Regions from separate parts of the Photobacterium sp. GB-50 genome, predicted to be linked through region 2. Evidence: predicted binding sites of a transcription regulator. Region 2 holds the regulator's gene; each other region holds the start of a gene.
The links. The regulator PurR, encoded in region 2, represses purine synthesis genes. The targets are predictions, from matches to a motif close to TNANGNAAACGTTTNCNTNA.

Region 1 (3,292 bases), on a different contig from region 2:
TATGAATGAACGGAGATTTACTTTGTCCGATCGGATTACCAAATACGACGTACTTATCCATATACGAATTCTCTCTTTATATTAAGAAGGCTCTATCACTCCGTGATCTGAGCTCAATAATTGATTACCACTCTCGTGGTTTTAAATAATCTTGATACAGTCGCGCTTCTGCTGAATTGGGCTCTGGTTCATAGCAGTACTCCCAACGTGCTAATGGTGGCATCGACATTAAAATAGATTCCGTTCTTCCGCCACTCTGTAAACCAAACAAAGTGCCACGATCATAAACCAAATTAAATTCGACATAACGTCCACGACGGTATAACTGAAACTCCCGTTCACGTTCACCATAGGGTAGATAATAACGCTGTTGTACTATCGGCATGTAGGCATTGATAAAGCCATTACCTACCGCTTGCATATAAGCAAAACTCTTATCAAATCCCCATTGATTGAGATCATCAAAGAATAGACCGCCTATACCGCGGGTTTCATTACGGTGCGGTAAGAAGAAGTATTTATCACACCATGCTTTGTGCTGTTGATAAACATCATCACCAAACGGCGCACACAACTGTTTAGCTGTATCATGCCAGTGTTGGCAATCTTCTTCGAAAGGATAGAACGGGGTAAGATCAAAGCCACCACCAAACCACCAAACCGGAGCTTCACCATCTTTTTCTGCGATAAAGAAGCGAACATTGGCATGAGAGGTTGGCACATAAGGGTTGCGAGGGTGAATAACCAATGACACGCCCATCGCTTCAAAACGACGACCGGCTAATTCTGGCCGATGTGCTGTTGCAGAAGCTGGCATTTCAGCACCATAAACATGAGAAAAATTCACACCTGCTTGCTCGAAGATTTCGCCATCACGTAATACACGACTACGACCACCGCCACCTTCTTCACGCTGCCATTGGTCTTGTTCAAACGCGACGGTTGTTTCTTGTTGCTCTAATGCTTGGCAAATACGATCTTGTAAATCCAACAAAAAGGCTTTAACTGCACTTTTATCTACTTGGCTATCCATACTCTTTATCCCTTACCCTTGACGGAAGATATTGCCATTAAGCGCATCACGTATCTCGGAAGGATTGGTGCGTCCGCCTGTTTCCCCTTGCAAGATTGCAGCTAAACAATGCCCTAACTGTTGTTCAACCTCTTGCGCTGTTCGACCTGGCTCTTGGCCTGTTAAGTTTGCGCTGGTTGAGGTGATAGGTTTACCAAACTCCAAGCATAAGCGTTGCACGAGTGGATGATCACTCACACGTACCGCAATCGTAGTAAATTGCCCCGTTAAAAACGAGGGAACATTAGGCTTAGTCGGCATTACCCAAGTCACAGGCCCTGGCCATGTTGCCATCACGGTTTGCTTTTGTTGTTCGGTCAATTGGTTTTCATCAATATATGACAGCAGCTGATCGTAATTCGCCGCGATCAAAATTAAGCCCTTTTCCACTGGGCGTTGTTTGATCGCTAATAGTTTTTCAACCGCTTCTTGATTATCCGGATCACAGCCGACACCAAACACCGCTTCGGTTGGGTACCCGATCACTTCACCTTGCTTTAAAGCTGCGACGACTTGAGCAAAATTCTCCACAGTATCCTCATTATTTGTTCAGCAAATATTGTTGTTTTACTTTCTCAATTTCATTCTACCTACTCCTTAGTCACAACTCCATGCTCGGTTATAAGACAGTCAATATTCATGACGCAAACGTTTTCCTTTGAGCTAAATCACCGTATAATGCAGCCATCAACACGATGTTAAGTTATGACCTGAAGGAGAATGAGATGAAAGTTGGAATTATCATGGGTTCAAAATCTGATTGGCCAACCATGCAACATGCGGCTGAGATGCTTGATCGTTTCAATGTTCCTTATGAGACAAAGGTCGTTTCGGCTCACCGCACGCCACATTTACTAGCCGAATACGCTGAAAGTGCACAAGAGCGTGGCATTAAAGTGATCATCGCAGGTGCTGGCGGTGCAGCTCACTTACCGGGGATGACAGCGGCTTTCACTAGCGTGCCTGTATTAGGCGTACCAGTGCAATCACGTGCATTAAAAGGAATGGATTCATTGCTTTCTATCGTTCAAATGCCCAAAGGTATTGCTGTTGGTACCTTAGCAATTGGTGATGCAGGGGCTGCCAATGCAGGTCTCTTAGCCGCACAAATTATCGGCACTCAAGATGAGCAAGTACTGGCCGCTATTGATGCTTTCCGCAAAGAGCAAACAGAAACGGTATTAAGCAACCCAAATCCAGCAGAGGATGCATAATGAATAATGTGCTAGTCCTTGGTGCTGGCCAACTTGCCCGTATGATGGCACTGGCTGGCGCTCCTCTTAACATCAATGTGATCGCTTATGATGTAGAGAGTGATAAAGTGGTTCATCCTCTTACCCAACAAGCAATGTCGAACTCGCTCGTTGAAGCGATTAATGACGTTGATGCGATCACTGCCGAGTTTGAACATATTCCTCACGATATTTTAGATATTTGTGCTGCCAGCGAGAAGTTCTTCCCAACGCCAGAAGCAATCAAAGCCGGTGGCGATCGTCGTCTAGAAAAAGCGTTATTAGATAATGCTGGCGTGCGCAATGCTAAATACCATGAAATCACTGAACGTGCAGATCTTCTTACTGCAATTGAAAAAATCGGGTTACCGCTGGTGTTAAAAAGTGCATTAGGTGGCTACGACGGTAAAGGGCAGTGGCGCTTAAAAGAAAGCGCACAGATTGATGATATTTGGCCTGAAATGGCGCAATGTATTGCTGATTCTCCTAATCAGGCTATTGTTGCTGAGCAATTTATTCCTTTTCAACGCGAAGTATCATTGATTGGTGCCCGTAATCGCAGTGGTGATATTCAGGTATTTAACTTAACTGAGAATATCCATACTGATGGCGTACTAAGTTTATCAACTGCGATTGTGGGTGACTCACCACTGCAAGCGCAAGCCGATAACATGTTCCGTGCCGTCGCTAATAGCCTTGATTATGTCGGCGTGTTAGCTATCGAGTTTTTCGATCTCGATGGCGAACTACTGGTAAACGAAATCGCACCACGGGTTCATAACTCAGGCCACTGGACACAGCAAGGTGCAGAAACATGTCAGTTTGAAAACCACTTACGCGCGGTATGTGATTTTCCTCTTGGTAGTACTCAACTCATTCGTCCAAGTGCGATGATCAATATCTTAGGTTTAGATAGCATTCCTGATGTGGTTTATGCCCAAGAAGGTTGCCATGTACACTGGTACGGTAAAGAAAAACGAGCAGGGCG
Region 2 (3,292 bases):
CGCCACGTTATTTATTAGTGAGAAGATGGGTTATTGGTCGTATTAGCAAATAATTAGGCATGGAATATAAATAAAGATAATTATCATTTATATAAATCAAGGAGTGCAAAACGGAGGGAATTAATTTAATGGCAAAAGTTTGTTATTATGCAATTAAACCAAATAAATATTGAATTTTATAAAGGAAGATAAGGATAATACGGAAATTATTTTTGAAAGGTATACTTAGAAATAAAAGAATGGGGGCTCTTTTATTCCTAAGTATTTTATATTTAAGACAACTTATATTTTTAAGATAAGGCAGATAATAGTTCATTTCGACGTTGCTCAGGAATAACTGACCAATGTTGACCGCTAATTGCGCCTTCCAATGCCCAAAGCAATTCAATACTCAATGGACTTGTTTGTGATTCTTGAAGTGCTTTATATGCGCCAAGAGAGCCCACTGCTAGAAGTTGTTCAATAGTGTTTATGCCTGCTTTTTTAAGCATTCTTTCATTTGATAATCGTAGATTAGGTAAATCTTTAATTCGGTCAGGTACGCAACTCTCCTTTTCTTGCTTGTCTTTTTCTGCTGCATCCAGTGAATACCTACCTTGAGCTACAATCTTTGTGGGTTCATCCCACCATTGGTCGGGTATTGCATAGTGCTTGGTTACAACAGGGAAGCCACGTTTTTTATAAACATAGGGTTCCAAGCCAGCTTGTTTGAATTCCTTTTCAGTTTCAGCATTTGCACGTAAGTGAAGTTTATCGTTCACAACTAATGCAAACATTGTATCACCAGAAAAAATGCCAAAACCGCCAAACATCGACCGTGATTTTATTGAACCAAAATGGTCAAATAATTTTAATGAATCTTTTAATATTGGTTTATCCATGCTTCTACTCGGTGAAAAAATATGAGTGTCACCTAAACATTAAGAGCGAGGAAATAGATTAATTAATCTACACATTGATACTGTCAATATATTGTTAAGTTTGTGTCATAATATTGTCGGTTCAATAATAATCCTTCGGTAACCCCGCTACCTTGAATTATTAACATAATTTTTAGGCCGGTGGTTTTGCGTCTTAATCTTTCAATTAATTTGCCAGTTCGTGACTATATAAAGTTATATTAAATAATACTTTTAATATTAAATCTAAGCTCTCAAAAATGTGATATTGGTTCAGGTATTTGTTCTTAGCTTATTTTAATAAGCTTTATAATTATAAATACTCATGATTGTTTTTTATAAGTAAAAAAAAAGCCAACAAGGTTAACTTATCGGCTTTTCCTTAACATAGAAAGATAAATTTTATTAGTTGAGATCTTTAACCGATTTTCTCTCAACAAGTTTAGGCGTCATTTCAAAGGTTTGACGCTCATGATTCTTGTCTTTCACACGCTCTAGCAAGATTTCGATGGCCTTTTTACCTAAACGACGTTTAGGCTGGTGGATAGTTGTTAGCGGTGGCGCAAAGTAGGGCGCAAGGTCAATGTTATCGTAGCCAATGATTGAGATATCACCAGGAACACGCAGACCTGCCTGTTCAAAGGTACTGATCAGAGCCATAGCCATAATGTCGTTAAAGCAGAAGATAGCAGTAGGGCGATCTTCCATTGCGATAAACTTATGAGCAGCTTCAACGGCTGACTCACACTCAAAGTCACCGTCAAGTAGCCAATTAGCATTAACAGTGAGATCTGCTTCTTTCATCGCTTTACGGAAGCCCTTTAGGCGCTCTTGACAAGTAGACTTATCAACTTGTCCAGATAAACAGCCAATTTTCTTATGACCATTTTCAATAAGGTGCTTAGTCGCAATATAACCGCCGTTTTCAGCGTTATCTAGAATATTATCAGTATGTGGGCTTTCTGGGCCCCAGTCCATGATAACCATAGGAAGATCATTTTTACGCTCAAGTAAATCGAGCAGCATTTGATCCAGATCGCTGCACATAACCAATAGGCCATCAACACGCTTTTCAGAAAGCATACGCAAGTAATCACGTTGTTTTTCTAAGTTACCTTCGGTGTTACATAAGATCAGTGTGTAGCCTGCACCATAACAATATTCTTCAACACCATGCACAACTTCGGCAAAAAATGGGTTAGTCGATTTAGTGACTAACATGCCGATAGTACGTGTTGTATTACATTTTAAGCTTCGCGCTACTGCACTTGGGGCGTAGTTAAGTTCATCTACTGCAGCCAAAACTTTTTGTTGCGTTGCTTCTGCAACAAAGCGTGTTTTATTAATCACGTGCGACACTGTAGTAGTTGATACACCTGCCATACGTGCAACGTCTTTAATGGTTGCCATATTTATTCTTCTTATCATGGTCAGATTAGGATCTGACAAAGGTTTTTGATACCAAATTGATTAATTACGTAGTCTATGGCTTACGAGTTCACTCGCAGAGATGAAGATCCTTTAGTTATTAGCTACTTAATTATTCAATTTGATACCGAATTATAGGGTGTTGCAATTATCATGGATCATAAACAACTAAAGCCGCAGTAAAATGCGGCATTAGAAGATAGAAACTATTTTTACACTAATTACACATGTAATCGCTTGCGATCACATTTTACTGTGTGTTTTGCGTTGTGCAATCTTTCTATTCAACTTGATTGAATTAATTGATCATTAACCGTAAAAACTCGATGTTTGTCATGCTAATAGCTTCAATTTATTGTGTATATCTAGTCATTAATAGATAAAACGTTAAAAAACAGAATGATTGGCTGATAAAAGATAAGGAAAATCACCACTTGGATGAGTATGAACACTGACAGGCCAACCATATAAGGTATCTATTACTTCAGGAGTAAGAACTTGTGTTGGCGTGCCGTCGGCTTTTATTTCTCCTTCATTAAGGAAAATCATCCGATCAGTGTATTGGGCTGCAAGGTTTAAATCGTGCAATACCACAATTACAGCGGCGCCTTGTATAGCCATATTTTGGGCAATTTGTAAGGTGTGGTGCTGGTGGGCGAGATCGAGTGCTGAGGTGGGTTCATCTAACATCAAGATACATTTATCACCGGCTTTACTGAGTTGTGTTAAAACCCGGGCAAGGTGTACACGCTGTTTTTCACCCCCCGATAAGGTGGGGTAGAGACGTTTAGCTAAATTGTTAATATCAACGTATTGCATGCTTGATGCTGTTGCATCTTTCAGTTCAGGCGAAGTGAGCTGCAATGGAATTGCGCCTAGCTCGACAACTTCTTTCGCGGTAAAGGCAAACGATAATGCGCTATGTTGTGGAAGGACACCTAAGTGACATGCCAATTCTTCCCGAG
Region 3 (3,292 bases), on a different contig from region 2:
CAACTAAGGCAATCGCAATAACGACAGTACCTATATTGAGCTTTTTCACTTCACCAGAAACTAATCGACCGATAACTAATGCAGTAAAACCAAGCATAATACCAGTAACAATATTACTTGTTAGAACAATGAAAACAGCACACAGTAAGCCAGATAATGCATCAACAGAATCTTCCATATCTAACTTGCTAACATTACTTAGCATTAATAGGCCAACATACATCAGTGCAGGCGCTGTCGCATAGGAAGGGACTAAGTAGCTTAATGGTGCAAGAAACAACATGAAGATGAACAGTACACCTACTGTAGTTGCTGTTAAGCCTGTTTTACCACCAGCAGCTGTACCTGCCGCAGATTCAATGTATACCGCAGCAGGAGAACCACCAACCAGGCCTGCAAAAATGCTACTAACAGAATCAGACGTTAATGCCTTACCACCATTGATAATATGACCACGTTGGTTAAGTAAATTCGCCTGTCCTGCTACTGCACGAATCGTACCTGTTGCATCAAAAATTGCCGTCATCACAAGTGCTAATACTGTAGGCAAAATAACTGGGTTTAGGGCACCCATAATGTCCATTGTACCTAATAAGGATTCGCCATCATGACCAAATGTCGGCATTGCAAAGAAGCCGTGGTACGTCACTTTCGGATCAAAGATAAGACCAATGATAGAAATGGCAATAATCACTAATAAAATACCACCAGGAACACGGCGCTTTTCTAATCCTAAAATAGCCGCCAAGCCTAAAATAGACATGAAGACTGGAAACGCGGTGAAATCACCAAAAGCAACGGGTAAGCCTTCAGCTGGATTTTTGATCACTAGCCCAACGCCATTCGCTGCAATCAAAAGTAAAAATAATCCAATACCAATCCCAGTACCATGAGCAATACCATTGGGCATATTTTTCATGATCCAAGTACGCACACCCGTTACCGTTATTAATGTAAAGACAACCCCCATTAAGAATACGGCACCTAAGGCAACAGGCACACTCACGTCTTGCCCTAGTACTAAGCTAAATGCAGTAAATGCGGTAAGTGAAATAGCACAACCAATGGCCATCGGTAAACGCGCCCATAACCCCATAAGTAATGAACCAAATGCAGCCACTAAACAGGTTGCGATAAAAACCGCCCCTTGATTAAAACCCGCTGCACCCAACATGCTAGGCACCACAATCACGGAATACACCATGGCTAGAAATGTGGTTAAACCCGCAATTATTTCCTGTTTGACATTACTGCCGCGAGCTGTAATTTCAAAATAGCTATCTAGTTTACTCTTAGGTTCTAAATGAGAAGGGCGTTGATGTGTGCTATCAGCAGACATGGTAAATTCCTATTTGATCAAAAAAGCGATATTTTTCAGCAAATCTAATGTATTGCCAAATTAACGCAAACGTTTCCGTTTCTATTCAAAATAAAAGGCTGATGCTAGCACCAACCTTCATTCTATGACGACGTGATCATACCTATAAATAGCCTCAATTCGCTAGTGTTAAATCAATTTTCCAGTTGAAATACTCTGCATTTTATCTCCACTACCTAAATGGACTTATCATTTAGATAAAAACATAACCTCTAAAAATGTGATAAACACAACATAATATTCAACAATAAATAAAATAATAGAATATTTTTCTATTTTATCTTTAATTTACATTTAAATAGGAAATTTATTTCTTCGTTATCGAGCGTATATTTGCATCGATTCAAATACCCATGAAGTTAAAGAGGATATTAAAAAATAAAGCCTCCTCTCTTCGTTGTCGGTTTATTTTCCTCCGGTTGGAACATTAAGGTAGTAGTTATGAAAACCCATCTTTGGCCTGCATTTATTAACGTGATCAAACGTGATGTTGTTCCTGCTTTAGGCTGCACAGAGCCTGTGTCTGTGGCGCTTGCTGCTGCTATTGCGATGGAACAACTTCCACTTCATGAACGCAATATCACCCATATTGATGTGCGTGTTTCTCCTAACTTGATGAAAAATGGCATCGGCGTCATGGTACCCGGTACGGGAATGGCAGGTTTAGCTATTGCATCAACTTTAGGTGCACTGGCTGGCAATAGCCAAGCGAAATTAGAAGTATTAAAGGACATTACGCCAGATAACGTTAAACAAGCTAAAGCATTATTAGATGCCAATAAAGTCACGGTTAACGTCGCTGATGTCACTAATATTCTTTATGCCAAGGTAAGTATTTATAACCAAGCTCATTGTGCGACAGTGACTATCGCAGATAGCCATACTCAAGTGATCAGTATTGAACTTGATGGTGTTACAGTTTTCGAAACGTCACCTAACGAGCAAAAGGTCGTTGAAATATCGAACTCACCTTTTAGTGATGCTGGCGTTCAAGATATTTTTGATTTCGCGACCAATGCGCCTATTACTGATATTCAATTTATCGAACAAGCTTATGAGCTCAATAACGCATTATCTTGTGAAGGGCTAAAGGGCCAATATGGATTAGAAATTGGCGCGACATTTCAACGTAACATTGATCGCGGTTTATTATCAGGCGGTCTACTCACCGATGTATTACTCCGCACGGCTGCCGCTTCTGATGCGCGTATGGGAGGAGCTATGAAACCGGCGATGAGTAATTCAGGCTCTGGTAACCAAGGTATTGCCGCCACCATGCCTGTCGTGGTCGTTGCCGATTTTGTAAATGCTGATAATGAGCATTTGATTCGCGCCTTAATACTTTCTCATTTAATGGCAATTTATATTAAAAGCTATCAAAACAAGCTGTCTGCATTATGCGGCGCAACAACTGCGTCAATGGGGGCGGTATCTGGTATTACATGGTTATTGGGCGGAAATGTGGAGCAAATCAGTGCAGCGATTTGCAGTATGATCGGAGATATCACCGGTATTATTTGTGACGGCGCAAAAGCCAGCTGTGCGATGAAAGTCTCTTCTGCTGCCGGATCTGCTGTTAAATCTGCCTTAATGGCATTAGATGGTATTCGAGTAACGGGCAATGAAGGCATTGTCGCTGATGATGTCGATACGACTATTCGTAATTTATCTGCATTAGCAAATGGCGCTATGACCCATACTGATGTTCAGATCCTTGATATTATGATTAACAAATAATGTTCTAACACATGTGATTAATAAATAATCGACAAGACTAAACCAGAGCTATTTTGCTCTGGTTTCCTATTTTTAATCGCTTAAATGCCTTTTCTTTTTTCCTCTTTAAAAGAGCATTCTGTCCTCTTCTGCCATCGCTAAAAGTAAAACAATCATTAAAAGCACCTAATTGCATCT

Region 1: purE (5-(carboxyamino)imidazole ribonucleotide mutase) is a predicted target of PurR. The motif match lies at 1,713-1,732, and genes of this name have one in related genera.
Region 3: C9J41_RS18915 (NCS2 family permease) is a predicted target of PurR. The motif match lies at 1,401-1,420, and genes of this name have one in related genera.

The regions. Positions count from the first base shown of each region.
Region 1 covers NZ_PYNX01000020.1:1,973-5,264, forward strand. Annotated here, with positions in the region: gene aroE (shikimate dehydrogenase) at 1-61, opposite strand, end outside; gene hemF (oxygen-dependent coproporphyrinogen oxidase) at 125-1,033, opposite strand; gene C9J41_RS18025 (L-threonylcarbamoyladenylate synthase) at 1,046-1,603, opposite strand; gene purE (5-(carboxyamino)imidazole ribonucleotide mutase) at 1,798-2,286, shown strand; gene C9J41_RS18035 (5-(carboxyamino)imidazole ribonucleotide synthase) at 2,286-3,292, shown strand, end outside.
Region 2 covers NZ_PYNX01000017.1:11,722-15,013, forward strand. Annotated here, with positions in the region: gene C9J41_RS16935 (TfoX/Sxy family DNA transformation protein) at 291-881, opposite strand; cyclic di-GMP riboswitch class I at 1,016-1,106, opposite strand; gene purR (HTH-type transcriptional repressor PurR) at 1,305-2,309, opposite strand; gene C9J41_RS16945 (heme ABC transporter ATP-binding protein) at 2,715-3,292, opposite strand, start outside.
Region 3 covers NZ_PYNX01000022.1:11,300-14,591, forward strand. Annotated here, with positions in the region: gene C9J41_RS18915 (NCS2 family permease) at 1-1,339, opposite strand, end outside; gene C9J41_RS18920 (serine dehydratase subunit alpha family protein) at 1,820-3,115, shown strand.